DNA from 2 places in the Oceanobacillus sp. HCA-5259 genome. Region 1 is predicted to be linked to the other one. Evidence: predicted binding sites of a transcription regulator. Region 1 holds the regulator's gene; the other holds the start of a gene.
The links. The regulator Rex, encoded in region 1, represses fermentation and respiration genes when NADH is low (regulators of the CRP and FNR family bind a similar motif). The targets are predictions, from matches to a motif close to TTGTGAAATATTTCACAA.

Region 1 (8,901 bases):
ATTCTGGATATAAATATCTAAAAAGGCAGGATTCCGTCGATTACTGGACCAGGCAATCCATTTTCCATCAGGTGAGCTTCCCCCATACCGATGTACATGTTCAGGCGATTTGGTAAGAGGGATGAGCGTCTTATTTTGCTTAAGGAGATATAATTGCTCCCTTTCATTCCCAGTAGGATCCATCCCGATAATTAAATCTGAAGTGCCCTTAACATATTTTACAAACGTAATACTTTCTGATATAAAAGATGGCTGCTCAGGTTCTCTCTGATCTAGATTCCACTTTTCTACTCGTACCGATCCGTTATATTCGACAATCACACTTATTTGATTATGATTTGGTTCATAATCATAATCACTAATCGTACGCTGGTGGACATAAAGGTCTGGAATCTTTTTAGTCATTTCTTTCCCCACCCATTCTCTAGTTTATGAATGAAAACAATATGGAGTTTTCTTAAAATGCTCTTGATACAATAGTGACGTTCAGAACATTATATTTAAGAAGAGTGGGCAGTATGCATTGTCCCTCTTTAGTTACAACTGCGAGTTCAAATGACATGGCGAAATAATTGGTCGAGGAATTGAATTGAATGGATCAGTTCAGCAAAAACCCTTTTTTTAAAATACCGAACCTATCTGTTTTATTAAGTGTGGCATGAGGTATCGAACCTTCAAATAATTGAAGGTTTACTGAAAAAAGTCATTGCTCAAATGAGGTTTTTGCTGTAATATTCCAATTGTTTTTCCATCCCAAAGAAGTGGAACAACAAGGAAAAGAATAAAAAAGCAAATCGATTTATAAACAAATTCTGCAAATCCGTTTGTTAAAAAGAGTCCAGCTGCAAGAGACCAGCTAATCTTAATTAACAGATAGTCTATAATCACAGCCAATAATTGCGACAATGGAGGTACCAAAGAACTTTCTTTTATTTTTTCACCCTTGGCAATCAGGTTCTTTCGAGATGGAAACAGAACAAATATACTGCGTTTTAAACTAATGAATATCGATGGAAGAGCACCTGCGTGGCAGTCCTTGCTGAAAAGATCCTTTGCGCTATATTTACCTTTAGCAACATCATGGATCCTAAATATATTTACTAGTATCGAGTTGGATATAAATTCAAACCTTTATCCTTATCACGTATGGACCACTGTGATTATATTTGCATTTCTCATCATGATCTGGGCCGTATTATTTATCCATACGATGATCATCCTTATTAAAAGAGGGAAACGGAACTTTTACTTTGACTATGTAGCGGATTTAGTACCAAGGAAAAAATAAATCTAATCCAAAACTGCAAACCCCACCCCGGGATTTGCTGTTATTTTTTTAGAGATTATTAAAAAGTCCAGTGAAAATGACACTTCGCATATCTAAGTTGGCTAAGGCTGTTTTTAGTCGGCCTTCCTCTCATTCATTTCTTGCGCGTCGGAAGTTCGTGGCGGTGCGCACCATTTATTCTTGCGCTTTTCTAAACAGCTCCTCCACTTCGGAAAACTTTTCCTCATAGGTTTCTTGATTAATATCATACAAATCAAAGTAGATATCCCCTTGTTCATCTGAAATATCTAAATAGCTTTTCCTAAATTCCTTGCTAAAATCAAGATAAATATGTTGTTCTAATATTCCTTCTTCATGAAGATATTTTAATGTATATTTTAAATTCTCACTTTGTCTGTACGTTTTTTCTTTTTGAAAACTTATAATTGGGTATTTTTCAGAAAGTTTATCGAAAGCATCAAGAATTGCAGTTTCAAATTGTTGGCTCAGATTGTCTGAGATAAGCTTTTTTCCACCTTTTTGAATACCAGAATAAATAAAGTTAGTTAGTAAATTTTGTATCATAGGATTCGTCATTAATTCTAACACTTTAATCACACTCTCTTATATTAATATTTAATGACATTTTATCTTACATTCTTTAAATAATAATCTCAAATTTTTCCCTTACTCGCTTTTGCAATCATCTATTATTATTCAATTATCCATTAGCAGGATATATATGGGTTAGTGTTCTAAATCTTTGTAATGGTGCAGCATTCTCAAGTAGTGCATATTGAAGCTCATTACGTAGAGAGAAAAGAAGATTAATTAAAATAGAATGACTTTATGCATAGATTGACAAGAGTATAAAATTCCTCATTCACTAAGACATACGTATGCCTCTTTTCTTGACATGGCCACAATTGACTTGGAAGAAACTATGGATAGATTTGGTCATACTCCAGAAAGTAACAACAAGAAATATTTATCTCGCGTTACAAAGCAATAGAAAAAAGAGGCTTCTCAAAAGTTTGATCAACTTATGAGAAGCCTACTACTTTAATGTATCGAATGTTAGCCAATCATTCTCATTTAACTCAAAAACCCTTATATATCAAGATGTTAGACGGCTATCACATCATGCCGCCCATTCCACCCATACCGCCCATATCAGGCATTCCGCCGCCAGCGTTTTCTTCTGGCTGGTCAGCAACTACAGCTTCAGTAGTCAAGAACATAGCTGCTACAGATGCTGCGTTTTGTAGTGCAGAACGTGTAACTTTTGCAGGGTCTACGATACCAGCTTCAATCATGTTTACCCAGTCGTTTGTAGCTGCGTTGAAGCCGATGCCGTTTTCTTCGCCTTTCAAGCGCTCAACGACGATGGAGCCTTCAAGACCTGCGTTGTCTGCGATTTGACGAACTGGTTCTTCGATTGCGCGAAGTACGATATTAACACCAGTTGCTTCGTCACCTTCAAGCTCTAGTTCGTTAACTTTCTTGTAAACTTCAAGAAGTGCAGTACCTCCACCAGCAACAATTCCTTCTTCTACTGCTGCACGTGTAGAGTTCAGTGCGTCTTCGATACGAAGTTTACGTTCTTTCAATTCTGTTTCAGTTGCAGCTCCTACTTTAATTACTGCAACACCGCCTGCTAATTTCGCAAGACGCTCTTGTAGTTTTTCTTTATCGAATTCAGAAGTAGTTTCTTCTACTTGTGCACGGATTTGTGCTACGCGGCCTGCGATTTGGTCTGGGCTGCCAGAACCTTCAACGATTGTTGTGTTTTCTTTTGTAACAACAACCTTAGCAGCGCGTCCAAGTTGTTCGATTGTAGTGCTCTTCAAGTCAAGTCCTAAATCTTCTGTAATTACTTCACCACCAGTTAGTATAGCGATGTCTTCAAGCATTGCTTTACGACGGTCACCGAATCCTGGTGCTTTAACCGCAACTGCGTTAAATGTTCCGCGAAGTTTGTTCACAACTAATGTTGCTAGTGCTTCACCTTCTACATCTTCTGCGATAAGAAGTAATGGCTTGCCTTGTTGAACAACTTCTTCAAGAACTGGTAGTACTTCTTGGATGTTACTGATTTTCTTATCTGTAATTAGGATATATGGATCTTCTAGAACTGCTTCCATTTTATCTTGGTCTGTTACCATGTACGGGGAAGCATATCCGCGGTCAAATTGCATACCTTCTACAACGTCAAGCTCTGTATTGAAACCTCTTGACTCTTCAATCGTGATCACGCCGTCTTTCCCAACGCGCTCCATCGATTCAGCAATTAGCTCTCCTACTTCTTCATCGTTAGCAGAAATTGCTGCAACTTGTGCGATAGACTCTTTGTTCTCTACAGACTTGGAAACATTTTTTAATTCTTCTACTGCTGCTTGAACAGCTTTTTCAATACCGCGGCGGATACCTACTGGGTTTGCACCAGAAGTTACGTTTTTCAGTCCTTCGCGGATCATTGCTTGTGCAAGAACTGTAGCTGTTGTTGTACCGTCCCCTGCTACATCGTTCGTTTTAGATGCTACTTCAGATACGAGCTGTGCACCCATGTTTTCGAATGCATCTTCCAGTTCGATTTCTTTTGCGATTGTTACACCGTCGTTCGTGATTAGAGGTGCACCGAATTTCTTATCTAATACAACGTTACGTCCTTTTGGTCCAAGGGTAACTTTCACTGCATCTGCTAATGTATCTACCCCACGAGCTATTGCACGACGTGCGTCTTCACTAAATTTAATATCTTTTGCCATGGTTACATTTCCTCCCTAAATTCTATTATTAAAGGTTGTTCAAAAAGTCCGGTAAAAATGACACTTTGAGAAAAAGAGGTTCTACTAAAACCGTCCACGTCCCGTGCTAGTGTCGGTGTTGCAAAACGAATCGCATACTTAGCCGACCTCGGTCCTTTTATCCTCCTTTTTGAACACTCTATTGATATATGTTTTAAGTTTCTTAAGTATAAGTTAATTGAGTTATGAAATAACAGCTAGAATATCACTTTCTCGTAGAATCAAATATTCTTTCCCGCCGTATTTCACTTCTGTTCCAGCAAACTTAGAGAAAATAATGCGGTCTCCTTCAGACACTTCCAGTGCAATCTTTTCACCACTGTCTGTTACACGGCCAGAACCTACTGCTACTACATTACCTTCTTGTGGTTTTTCCTGTGCAGAGTCTGGAAGTACAATTCCGCTTGCTGTTGTTTCTTCTTGCTCTACAAGTTCGATAACAACACGATCTCCTAATGGTTTAATCATCTAGAACTCCTCCTTGATTCTAAAGTTTTTATATTTTTGTTAGCACTCACTTCGCTCGAGTGCTAACTCCAATTATTATAATAAGTAATAAGTCAAAAAAATGCAAGCGATGTATGTTTAATTTTTGTGATTTTCTATTTTTAACTGGAAAAGGAGCTGGAAATAGATATTAATAAGGATTTGAACATATAATTGGGTAAAGATAAGAATGTAATGGGACAAATGCTCTGACCCCATGTCCCGATTTATGTTAAAATACATTTATGTGAATTTATCACGGATTAACGGTCTGTAATAGCCCCACTTCTAAACATGAGGGAAACCCGATATGTGAAGGTGGGGGATAAACAGTCCGTAAATCCCTGATTCTGTTCAACCAACATTCAGGGGGTAAAGAACGCCCACTGAATGAAGTTTCACTTTATATAGAAGGAGTCGTTGGGTTTGCCGAAAAGATATTGGTATGTGATTGTGACGTATTTGGTTATGCAGTTTTCCGCCCTTCCGGTAGCGTTGTATATGGAATTATATTTCCCCGAAAGTTATTCACAAAATATGATTTATTGGTCGATTTTTAGTTTTACTGCTGGACTGCTCGTTACGTTATGGCTAATGAGGCCAGACATGAAAATGCCAGCACACCGGGATGCTTCCCCCGTTTCTTCCGTTATCCTTTGGTCCATATTTGGGGTGTTTCTAGCCTTCTTTGCTCAAACAATTGCAGCAATGATTGAAATCTTTATTTTCGGCATCCCAGCAGGATCGGAGAACACAATGGGGATTATGGAATATGCCCGGGCAAATATGCTCTTCATTTTGATTCCAGCAATTATTGCGCCAATCCTTGAAGAGATCATTTTTAGAAAGATTATTTTCGGTAGTCTCTATAAGCGCATGAACTTCTTTTTCGCCGCTATACTATCAGCACTCGTCTTTGCTGCTTTTCATGTAGACTTTTCCCATCTTCTTATGTATACAGCAATGGGACTCGTATTTGCTTTCCTTTATGTAAAAACAAAACGGATTATCGTTCCGATTATCGTCCATGCAGGGATGAACTCTTACGTTGTTTATAAGCAGTATAACTTAACACCAGAAGAAATCCAAAAAATGATTGATCAGCTTGAACAGTTGCAGACAATTTTGTTGAGCTGGGTATGAAAAAAAGCGGGATCCTGACGGACTATTCAAACGTCATCTCCCGCTTTTTTATTATATTTCATTTAACATCGTAATGATTTCATCCGTATCTTCAATCGTTTCTTCCATTACCGTATAGCGTACAAGATATAAGTCCTCATCTTTAACGAAAATGCGGCCGATTTCTTCTTGATTTGGTTCTTTTGCATCCCCATCTACACGGAATTGGTACATGACTTCACTTTCCGTTGCATAGAGACGTTCAAAATCAAATTCTCCTGTTGTCATATCTTGTAAGCTTAGCTCCAGCACATCAATGAAATTCGCAAGCCCGCTTCGTTCATTACCATCTTCATAATAATCATAGGTGATGATTGCACTGTAATTCCCTAAGGTTTCCGCAACCGGAATGTATTCAGCGGTTGCTTCCCCTTCCGCTTCATCATAACCGGCAAGCATCCATTCTTCCTCATCAAAAGGAGTAGGAAGACTAGAAATTACTTCCACATAATCTCCAGTCATCTCAACCTCTTCTCTTTCCTCAGGCAGTGGATTGACTTCGAAGATTTCCGACTCATAAATTTTCCATTTACCGTCGTCTGGACGAAGAATATGTTCTCCTCTTGTTTCGTTGTTCTCGAAGTCGCCTGAATCTTTTTCAATCGTACGTTGTGTATAGTGGACGACAGCTTCATCCTCAGATTGTTCTTTCATCTCAAGATCTGCCAACTCGATATCCAATGAATACTCAAAGAACTCAGTGATCGTCTCCTTTGTTGATTCATAAGCAGGAGATTCCCCGTGAATTGTCTCCATATAACCGTCCAAGTCCTTTGCCATCAACGCTTCAACATTATCCTCAAGGACAGCAAAAAATACATCCTCCCCTGCTTCAACCTCTTGCTCTGATTCCGTTTCTTTCTCCTCTGTATTATTCGAGCAAGCTGCTAAAAACAGACAGGAGAGTAAAAGCAATACTCCTGTCCATATTTTACGATTCAACACGTTTTCCCACGCCCCTACTATTTTCTCCCGTTTCACTATCTTTCTTGTTTCTTTATCACGTATTAACGGTCTGTAATACCCCTACCTCTAAACATGAGGGAAGCCCAATATGTAAAGGGGATAAACAGTCCGTAAATACCTGATTCTGTTCAACTAACATTCAGTGGGAGGTAAGGAATTCCCCACTGAATAAAGTTTCACTTTATGTGTGCTCTATTTTGATTGCAATGGATAATGCTTCAAAAAGTAAACAAGTGCCTGTAGTTCAACCGCTAAATCGATATGATGAACGCGCACATCTTCCGGTACTGTAATACGAACAGGTGTGAAGTTCAAGATTCCTTCAATCCCTGCTTTAACTAATTTTTCTGTAATAACATCAGCTTCCGATACAGGTACAGTGAGGATCGCGACAGAGATTCCCTCAATTCTCTCCATCATTTCATCTATCCCGTAAACTGGAACACCCCCGACAATTTGACCGATTTTCTCTTCATCACTATCGAAGGCCATTTTGATTTGGATATTATTATTTTTCGTAAAGTTATAATTTAAAAAGGCGGTACCTAGATTACCGACACCGATTAAAGCAACCTCTGTCGTTTCATGTTGGTCGAGTGTACTGCGGAAAAATCCGAGCAAGTATTCGACATTATAGCCGTAACCTTTCTTTCCTAAAGCGCCGAAGTATGAAAAGTCACGACGGATTGTAGCGGAGTCAACTTTGATTGCTTCTGATAGTTCCTTTGAAGAAACCCGTTTTTTCCCTTGTCGATTCAGATTATTTAAATAGCGATAATATAACGGAAGCCGCTTTGCTGTTGCTTGTGGTATTTTGTTTTGTCTCATATCTGTTCCTCATTTCATTAATAACGATAATAATAGTTATACTTATGTCTATTCTACCAGAAAACGAGCGAAATGTCGTGATTATTTTCACATATAATTTCCTTCTTCTGCTTTTTGCGTTACAATACATATAATGGGGTGAATGTATGATTTTAATGCAAATGAATGGACTTTCGAAATCCTTTGGTTCGGAAACCATTTTATCAAATGTAAAACTTGAAATTAAAGATCTTGATCGAATAGCAATTGTTGGGAGAAACGGGGCTGGGAAATCTACTTTATTAAAAATAATGGCCGGCGAACTTTCTTATGATACCGGGGAACTTATTAAGCCGAAAGAACTTACTATCGGCTACCTTTCACAACATATGGAATTAAAATCCGGCAAGACAATCTGGAATGAGCTTGTCACCGTATTCGACCATTTAAAACAACAAGAAGAGAATTTACGGAAGATAGAAGAGAAATTGCAAGATACTGAGAAGCTTTCAAATGATGAATATCAAAGTTTACTATCAGAGTATGATCGCCTGCAGCACGCTTACGAGACCGGTGGCGGCTATACGTATGAAGCTGAGATTAAGGCAGTATTGAATGGACTCAATTTCCAGGACTATGATTACCATACAATGATTAGTGAACTTAGTGGCGGCCAAAAAACAAGGCTCGCTCTCGGCAAGCTGCTCCTGCAAAAGCCACAACTCCTGCTTCTTGATGAACCGACCAACCATTTAGATATTGAAACATTAGGCTGGCTCGAATCCTATTTAAGCGGGTATCCAGGAGCAGTTGTCATTGTTTCCCATGATCGCTACTTCCTTGATAAAACCGTATCCCTCGTCTATGAAATTTCAAGACATGAGACGAAGAAATATCACGGGACATATAGTAAATTTCTCGAACAAAAAGCAGCCGACTACGAACGGGAACGGAAAGAATTTGAAAAGCAGCAAACAGAAATTAAACGGATGGAAGATTTCGTCCAACGTAATATCGCCCGTGCCTCTACTACGAAACGGGCGCAAAGCAGACGGAAACAGCTTGAACGAATGGAACGGGTGAACAGACCGCTTGGAGACGAGGCTTCTATGTCCTTCTCTTTCGATATAGAAAGAAGAAGTGGAAATGATGTCTTGAAAATAGAAGACCTTTCCCTCCGCTATCCGGATGAAGATGAATATACCTTCAAGCAAGCAAACCTCCGCCTCACCCGCGGCGAACGGGTTGTCCTTATTGGACCGAACGGGGTTGGTAAAACGAGTTTACTTAAGATTCTTATCGGCAAGCTCCAGGCAACGAACGGGTCCTTTGAACTGGGGACAAATGTGAAAATCGGCTACTATGATCAGGAACAGGCGAATCTTT
Region 2 (8,901 bases), on a different contig from region 1:
ATGAAGAATCGAATGAGTTTGATGCAGTGTTTACGTTGCTTGTTGATTGCTCAGCTTCGATGCTTGGGAAAATGGAAGAGACGAAGAAGGGAATAATTCTGTTTCATGAAGTATTGAAAGAATTGAAGATTCCTCATTCTATTATTGGTTTCTGGGAAGATGCGAATGAAGTAAGACCGGGATATTTGCCGAACTATTTCCATATAATCCATTCCCATACGGATTCATTGTACGCAAATAATGGGGCGAAAATCCTGCAATTGGAAGCGGAAGAGGATAATCGGGATGGTTTCAGTATTCGCGTGGCAGTAGAGGCGCTTGAAGCCCGGCGCGAGAAAAATAAATTCTTACTCGTATTCTCTGATGGAGAGCCTGCAGCGAGCGGCTATGACCAGAACGGAATTGTCGATACGCATGTAGCTGTATCGGAAGCTAGGAAAAAAGGAATGGATGTCATCGGAATGTTCCTCGCAGAAGGGGTAATCGAGGAAAAAGACGAATTCACGATGCAAAATATTTACGGCAAAGAACGAATCATGGTACCAACCGTCGCAGAACTACCCGAACACTTCAGCACCCTCTTGAAAAAGCTCCTACTTAAAACCATTTGAGCGGGACATTGGGGTCAGAGTAATTGTCCCACATTTTGGGACAATTACTCTGACCCCAATGTCCCACTATGTTATAATATGTAAAATAGAATGAATATTATAGAAAGAAGCGATACATATTGGCGAAGCAATCAGCTGTTAAGTTACAGACACAGAACAAAACGATGTACTCGATTTTATTTATTATTGGCCTCACTCATCTGTTGAATGATTCTTTGCAGGCTGTTATTCCGGCAATGTTTCCAATTTTAGAACGGTCACTTGGACTGACGTTCACACAGCTCGGGTTTATTACCTTTACGTTAAACATGGTCGCATCTGTCATGCAGCCGGTTGTCGGGATGTACACAGACCGGCGCCCAATGCCTTATGCCCTGCCATTAGGTTTGCTGTCAAGTATGTTCGGGATGCTTGGTCTTGCATTTGCACCGAACCTTCCTACAATTTTAATCAGTGTTGTCTTAATCGGATTAGGTTCAGCAGTCTTTCACCCAGAAGGTTCGCGCGTTGCCTATCTTGCAGCAGGGAATAAGCGGGGACTTGCACAATCAATTTATCAAGTGGGGGGAAACAGTGGACAAGCGCTTGCACCTATTATTACTGCACTTGTTCTTGTACCGATGGGGCAATTCGGTGCGATTTGGTTTGTACTTGTTGCGTTTATCGCTTCCATGTTCCTTGTCTACATATCTAGGTGGTACGCCGGCCAAATAGAAGTCGTGAAGAAAGCAACGAAAAAGGAAAAGAAATCTACAGAGACAAAACAAAAGCAAAAACTGCCGAAAGTTATTCGCAATGCCGTGATTTTACTCGTATTTGTTGTGTTCGTTCGCTCTTTGTATCATAGTGCGATTTCAAATTATTATGCCTTTTACGCGATTCAAAATTACGGTGTCTCTATCGCCGAATCACAAACCTTTATTTTTGTGTTTCTTCTAACTGGAGCGATTGGTACATTTATCGGTGGTCCTCTCGCTGACCGTTTTGGGAAAAAAGCGGTTATTATGGGTTCCTTACTTGCTCCCGTGCCGTTAACCATCATACTCCCATATGTCGGCCCGCTCGTAGCACTTATTTTGATCGGAATAATTGGAACGCTTATCCTGTCAAGTTTCTCAGTTGCCGTAGTATATGGTCAGGAAATGGTACCAGGGAAAGTTGGCACGATGTCAGGTTTAATTGTCGGTCTTGCATTTGGAATGGGAGCAGTCGGTTCTGTATTTTTCGGAAGTTTAATTGACTGGATTGGCTTAAATCCTACAATGATTATTGTGTCATTTTTGCCATTACTTGGTTTATTGACAGTAATGCTTCCGTCCGATGAGAAATTAAGAGAAATCAACCGGGAATTGGGGCACGCAGGATATGTTTCCGAGTAACAGATTGAAAAAGCGATATTTGCTGATTCTATTATTCATATTACTCGTCACGATTGTTCTTTTGTTTTTCCGCTATGGCGGGGAGTTGCTTGTAACGGAAGATGATTTGGAAGATGTTGAGCAAACAGTGTTAGTACTGTTGATGGGAAGTGTCGGCGACCGGGCCCTTGGTGCACTTGAACTTTATGAAAACGAAAAAGCGGATCAAATATGGATGGTGCAGTCTCATCTTGAGGGACGTGAATTATTAGAAGAAAAAAATATTACCATTCCAGGGGATGCTGAATTAAGTAAAAGAATTTTAACAGATTCTGGTGTTCCGGAAGAAAAGATAACGATCATCCCTGGCGATGCAGAAAGTACGAAAGATGAAGCGCTGGCAGTGAGAAAATATGTACAGAATCACACGGAAATCGATCATTTGATTTTGACGACATCCAAATTCCATTCCTACCGCGCGAAGTTAATTTTCAATAAAGCTTTGAATGATAAAGGCATTACAATCTACTCATCCCCAACACCGTACAATCCGTATCAGGCACGAGGATGGTACAAGGACCGAGAAGATATCCAACGCGTCACAACGGAATATATGAAACTAGCACATTACTTCCTATTAGAACAATTCCAAATGAAATAAAGTGGGACACGGGGTCAACCTGTCCCACTTTTTTCTGTCTATCCCATGATCTATTAATATTACTTTACATTTTTCAACAAACCTAGGTATAATCAAATGGTGTGCAGCAAGCTATCTAAAAATATTCTATTCAACAAAGTTTCTTAATATTCAATCTTGTTGAATGGATGATGAAATTTATTTTCACCGACTTGTTTAGTTTATCACAAAACAAGAGCATGGGCATACTGAAAACAGCTAAGAAGAAAGGAGAAATAAAATGGCGCAACAACAGAAGAACAAGGAATCCTATGTTGAGGTAATTGGAGATACTGTTTATGGCAAGCATCTTATTGCGACAATTAGTCTCAGTATTTCCTTAAGTTTAATTGGTTTCTTTATTGGAAAACAAATATTTCCCCATATTGCACCTGAACAAATGGTGAAGTCCTATTCTCTACTGCTCGGAATTGCGGGAAGTTTAATCGCACTTCTAATCAATACATTATTATTCAAACCAAAGCGGATACTGAATGAGACTCCAAATACGAGTGCTGAGCTTACCGCAGTGTATCAAAAACTGCAATTCGATATTGAAGAGGAACGGGAAGCGATATTGAATGATCCCGTAACAGCACAAGAAATGAAAGAGCAAGGAATCTATGACATGTTTATGGAAGAAAAGAGGGAAGAGCATTAATGAATGTATTATTACTTGCGATACTACTCGCAATTGTTGCGGGAGTCATATTTACTTTAATAGGTCTTATTTCAGGATCAGACGAAACGGCGGTTATGGTACCGGCAACGTTAATTGTCGTGTTACTTGGTGCGCCACCTGAAGCAGTGTTTGCATTCTTTATGTCGGCAGTACTTGCAAAGCACTTGACGCATGCAATTCCGACCGCATTAATGGGGGTCCCGGGAGACACGACGGCAGCTCCGATGCTTGAGCACGCGAACTTTATGCGCCGCATTGGTTTACCCCATATCGCCCTTAGAAAAATGATTTCGGGTGGAATTATTGGTGCATTCATTGCCCTTCCCATTGCATTATTATTCGCTGTATTCTTAAGTCAATTCGGGACATTTTTCCAGGATAATGCAGGTATTATATTTACTCTAGCTGCCGTATTGATCGGGTATGTTTCAAAAGGACGTTGGGTTAGTATTCTGCTCATTGTTCCCCTAGCTTTAATTATTCAAGGCTTGAATTTAGTCAGTACATCAATATTAGGGAGCGGCTTGTCCATCAGTTTCTTTCTAGGAATTGCGATTGGGCCGATGTTAACGGATATATTACTCGCGACTTCCCGTAGTGCACGCCCCAACATAGAACGGACGAAAAAGAATGAATATAAGCTTGCCCCTGAGCAGAAGTCTTGGTCCGGATATTTCCCAAACCCGTTTAAAGTATTAACGAAAAAACAGACAGCTGTGGTAGGGGGGACGTCTTTCCTTTCATCATTAACGTTTGCACTTAGCCCAGTTGGAATGACATCACTAATGGGAGAAATTGTTGGTTCGAGGGTGAAAGGGCAATATAAAAAATCGACAACTAGTCTTGCTACGATGAACGCAGTAACGGAATCGACTTATGTTGCGGAAACGCTTATCCCGCTTATTGCGTTTGGAATTCCACTTAGCCCGGTTGCGATTGGGCCGGCTCAAGCGTTATTTAACGCACCACCGGTATACACGACAGAACCGGTACATAATCTGCATACGTTGATGGTACCGATGGATTTCTTCATTTATGGTTTAATCGGATTGATTGTTGCATCCATCATTGCTTATCCATTTTCAATGAATTATGCGCGAAAAGCAACGGTGCTCGTGTTGAAACGAATTAATCAGGAAGCAATTATTGCAATGTTTATAGGGATCGTATGTCTGCTTGCATTTTACGAAGGCGGACTAGTTGCGGTATTCGTCACCTTTGCCATGGCCATGGTCGGCGGAATGCTGAACCGTTTTCTCGGAGTAGGCGTCGGAGTCCAGTTCATGGTATTTTACGGATCCAGCTGGATCATCTCAACATTACTAGGATTATAATAGAAAGCGGGACAAGGGGGTCAGAGCAAATGTCCCACCTGACTGGGACATTTGCTCTGACCCCCTGTCCCATCATTCTTGGATTCTTCGGTCTCGGACCATTGACGGTGATGGTTCTTGTCGGTGGATTCTTCGGAAACCTTGATTTACCTTATCCTCCAGAAATCATTGTACTCGCCGTCACGTCAGGAAGTGCGATTTCCATTTTACTTTCACCATTAATTATGCCCGTAATTACGTTAAGTGGGGCGAATGGTTTGAGCGGCTTTAAAAATGGAATCAGGTTTAATTGGAAATATGCGCTTGTACTTTATGTTGTGGTGCAAATTTATGTGCAACTGATGGTTTTGTGGTAGCATGCCGCGAGCTAACTTCATTAAGCCAAAGATCATGTTTTACTAGCTGATTGATTCGTTTTTTAAAAGCCCCTGCACATCTAAATTTACCATTTTGTCACAATTTCACGTATAATACAGTGCAAAATCATCGACCTATGTGATATAATGAACATGTAATTAAATGTGAGTCATTGAACAAATGAGTGGCTGATCATTATAGCTTTATTAAACAATAAGTAATGATGAACACCAATCCAGGAGGTTGATGAAAATGGCAACTGAAACAAAGGAAAAACTTCAATTTACCGGTGGAAAATGGGAAACTGAAATCGATGTGCGTGACTTTATTGTGAACAACTTTACACCCTATATGGAAGATGAAAGTTTCTTGGCAGGACCAACAAAGTCAACAGTTGAGTTATGGGATCATGTGATGGAATTAACAAGTAAAGAGCGAGAAAATGGTGGAGTATACGATATGGATACGAAAGTTGTATCCACGATAACGTCACATGGTCCAGGATATTTGGATCAATCAAAAGAAAAAGTTGTCGGTGTACAAACTGATGCTCCGTTCAAGCGATCCCTTCAGCCTTTTGGAGGAATTCGGATGGCGGTTGATGCTGCCAAAGCTTATGGATTCGAGGTGGATGAGGAAGTAAAGCATATTTTCACAGAGTATCGTAAAACGCATAACCAAGGTGTATTTGATGCATATACTCCTGAAATCCGTGCAGCAAGAAGAGCTGGTATTATTACAGGACTCCCAGATGCTTACGGGCGTGGACGGATTATAGGTGACTACCGCCGGGTTGCATTATATGGGGTCGATCGTTTAATCGAGGATAAACAAGAACAGCTTCGTTCAGTTGGTGCAAATGGCATGATGAGTGAAGAAGTCATTAGAGACCGTGAAGAAATTAATGAGCAAATACGTGCATTACATGAATTAAAGCAGCTTGCTGAAAGTTATGGCTTCGACATTTCTAAGCCGGCAACCAACGCGCAAGAGGCATTCCAATGGCTATATTTCGGTTATCTTGCAGCAATTAAGGAACAAAACGGCGCCGCTATGAGTTTAGGTAGAGTGTCGACATTTCTAGATATTTATATAAATCGTGACTTGGAAAATGGTATTTTGACAGAAGAGGAAGCACAAGAGTTAGTCGACCATTTCGTAATGAAACTGCGAATCGTCAAATTCTCAAGAACACCGGATTATAATGAACTGTTCAGTGGTGACCCGACATGGGTAACGGAATCCATCGGCGGGATTGCAAATGACGGAAGACCACTCGTTACAAAGAGTTCTTTCCGTTTCTTGCATACGTTAGATAATCTTGGACCGGCACCTGAGCCGAACTTAACCGTCCTTTGGTCCGAGCAATTACCGGAGAACTTTAAAAAATATTGTGCGAAGATGTCAATTAAATCAAGTGCAATCCAATATGAGAACGACGATATTATGCGTCCAATTTATGGCGATGACTATGGAATTGCCTGCTGTGTGTCTGCGATGGCAATTGGGAAACAAATGCAATTCTTCGGTGCCAGGGCTAACTTAGCGAAAGCACTCCTTTACGCGATAAATGGCGGAAAAGATGAAGTATCTGAAGTACAAGTTGCTCCACCATATGCCCCAATCAATACAGAGTACTTGGATTATGATGAAGTCATGGAAAAATATGATGATATGATGGAATGGCTGGCGAAGATTTATGTGAACACTTTAAATATCATCCATTTCATGCATGATAAATACAGCTATGAACGAATTGAAATGGCATTACATGATAAAGAAGTTTTACGTACAATGGCTTGCGGGATTGCAGGTCTATCCGTTGCAGCCGACTCCTTAAGTGCGATTAAACATGCAAAAGTAAAAACAATCCGCAATGAAGCAGGGCTTGTCGTCGATTATGAAATCGAAGGAGATTTCCCGAAATACGGAAATAATGACAACCGTGTGGATGATATTGCAGTTTACCTTGTAAGAACATTTATGGAAAAAATCAAGCATTATAAAACATATCGTGATGCAGTGCCAACTCAATCGGTGCTGACGATTACATCCAATGTCGTGTACGGGAAGAAAACTGGTAATACACCAGATGGCAGAAAAGCAGGAGAAGCCTTTGCGCCAGGTGCGAACCCAATGCACGGCAGAGATAAGAATGGTGCTCTAGCGTCATTACTTTCCGTTGCTAAGTTACCTTATGAAGAATCACTGGACGGCATTAGTAATACATTTTCTATCGTACCGAGAGCATTAGGTAAGGATGAAGATACTCGGGTCATGAACCTTGTCGCAATGTTGGACGGTTACGCAAATAAGGAAGGTCACCACTTGAATGTGAACGTATTTGACCGGGAAACATTGCTCGATGCGATGGAACACCCAGAGCAATATCCGCAGCTCACCATCCGAGTATCCGGTTATGCCGTTAACTTTATTAAGCTGACAAGAGAACAGCAAATTGAAGTGATTAACCGAACATTCCATGAAAGCAGATAAAAGCAAATGAGAAGGCAAGCGAAATGAAAGGGAGGTAGTAATATGCAAGGAAGAATTCATTCAGTCGAAACGTTCGGAACGGTAGATGGACCAGGACTGCGCTATATTATTTTTACACAGGGCTGTCCGCTCCGTTGCCAGTTCTGTCATAATCCCGATACATGGAAAATGAGTGATGGGAAAATGATGACAGTTCAAGAATTGGTGGATGATATTCTTGATTATCTCCCTTTTTTCCAAGCTTCTGGAGGGGGAGTTACAGTAAGCGGCGGCGAACCCTTGTTACAATGCAAATTTTTGATTCATTTATTTAAGGAATTGAAGAAATATGGAATTCATACAACAATCGATACGTCTGGTGGTTTATTCAGTTCTTCTCCACATTATTTAGAAACATTAGATGAATTACTTGAGTTGACGGATCTTGTTTTACTCGATTTAAAACAAATCAATGCGGAAAAGCATAAAAAACTGACCGGGTTATCGAATGAACATATTTTAGCCTTTGCCAATCATTTAAAGGAAAAAGATGTCCCTGTCTGGGTGAGACATGTACTCGTGCCGGAACGAAGCGATTTCGATGAAGATTTACATGCACTAAGAAATTTCATCGATACATTGCCGAATGTGGAAAAAATAGAAGTACTGCCTTATCATAAACTTGGAGTTTATAAGTATGAAGCACTTGGCATGGATTATCCATTAGAAGGAATCGAGCCACCAACAGAAGAGCGAGTACGAAATGCGGAAATGATACTAGGTTGTTAGGAGCAAAGGCGCAAGCGCCCGTTTAGCAACGTACAAACTGGAGCACTCCGGAATGAGATAAAGGAAACACAACGAACGCAGTGAGTTGATGTTGACTTATCGATTGAAGGAGTGTGAAGTTTGCTAGTTGCTGGGCGCTGGAGCCGGACGTGGCTAGCCTTGGATATCTAAGTTATCATAGCATGTTTAGTTTATAGTTTCTCATAAGTGCAAAAGGGTTAATTAAAGCTTAGGCTTTGATTGGCCCTTTTTTTGATGTTTTTTTCATTTTGACGAACGGTTCAAAAGCATTTAAGATGAAGGTGTGTGAAAAAATTCAAAAAAGTAGGATGAATAATGAAAAGAAAAACTTCTTGGGTTCAAGCAGGGAAAAAACTTTTATTTACTAAACGAGCGATTACGTTTACGCTTGCGACATTGCTGTTTCTTGCACTACTTTATTTTATCCCCAGTCATGTCGATTGGAATGCTCGTGTTGCGATTTCTGTCATGGCGTATGGACTCTTACTTTGGGCAATGGAACCAATTCCGCTTGGGATGACTTCCGTTCTTACGCTTGTATTACTGCTTTTCTTAAACGGGACAACGATTGACACAGCTTTAAGCGGATTTGCAT

Region 2: pflB (formate C-acetyltransferase) is a predicted target of Rex. The motif match lies at 5,184-5,201, and genes of this name have one in related genera.

Annotation. Positions count from the first base shown of each region.
Region 1 is NZ_JBBKBV010000041.1:7,989-16,889, reverse strand. Features, by position in the region: gene WKU33_RS16505 (S9 family peptidase) at 1-405, opposite strand, end outside; gene WKU33_RS16500 (hypothetical protein) at 691-906, opposite strand; gene WKU33_RS16495 (hypothetical protein) at 1,001-1,288, shown strand; gene WKU33_RS16490 (hypothetical protein) at 1,463-1,864, opposite strand; gene groL (chaperonin GroEL) at 2,404-4,035, opposite strand; gene groES (co-chaperone GroES) at 4,258-4,542, opposite strand; gene WKU33_RS16475 (CPBP family intramembrane glutamic endopeptidase) at 4,987-5,703, shown strand; gene WKU33_RS16470 (hypothetical protein) at 5,755-6,687, opposite strand; gene WKU33_RS16465 (redox-sensing transcriptional repressor Rex) at 6,901-7,536, opposite strand; gene WKU33_RS16460 (ABC-F family ATP-binding cassette domain-containing protein) at 7,683-8,901, shown strand, end outside.
Region 2 is NZ_JBBKBV010000046.1:15,559-24,459, forward strand. Features, by position in the region: gene WKU33_RS17230 (vWA domain-containing protein) at 1-611, shown strand, start outside; gene WKU33_RS17235 (MFS transporter) at 776-1,990, shown strand; gene WKU33_RS17240 (YdcF family protein) at 1,995-2,630, shown strand; gene WKU33_RS17245 (hypothetical protein) at 2,890-3,309, shown strand; gene WKU33_RS17250 (tripartite tricarboxylate transporter permease) at 3,309-4,664, shown strand; gene WKU33_RS17255 (hypothetical protein) at 4,694-5,020, shown strand; gene pflB (formate C-acetyltransferase) at 5,274-7,517, shown strand; gene pflA (pyruvate formate-lyase-activating protein) at 7,560-8,285, shown strand; gene WKU33_RS17270 (SLC13 family permease) at 8,622-8,901, shown strand, end outside.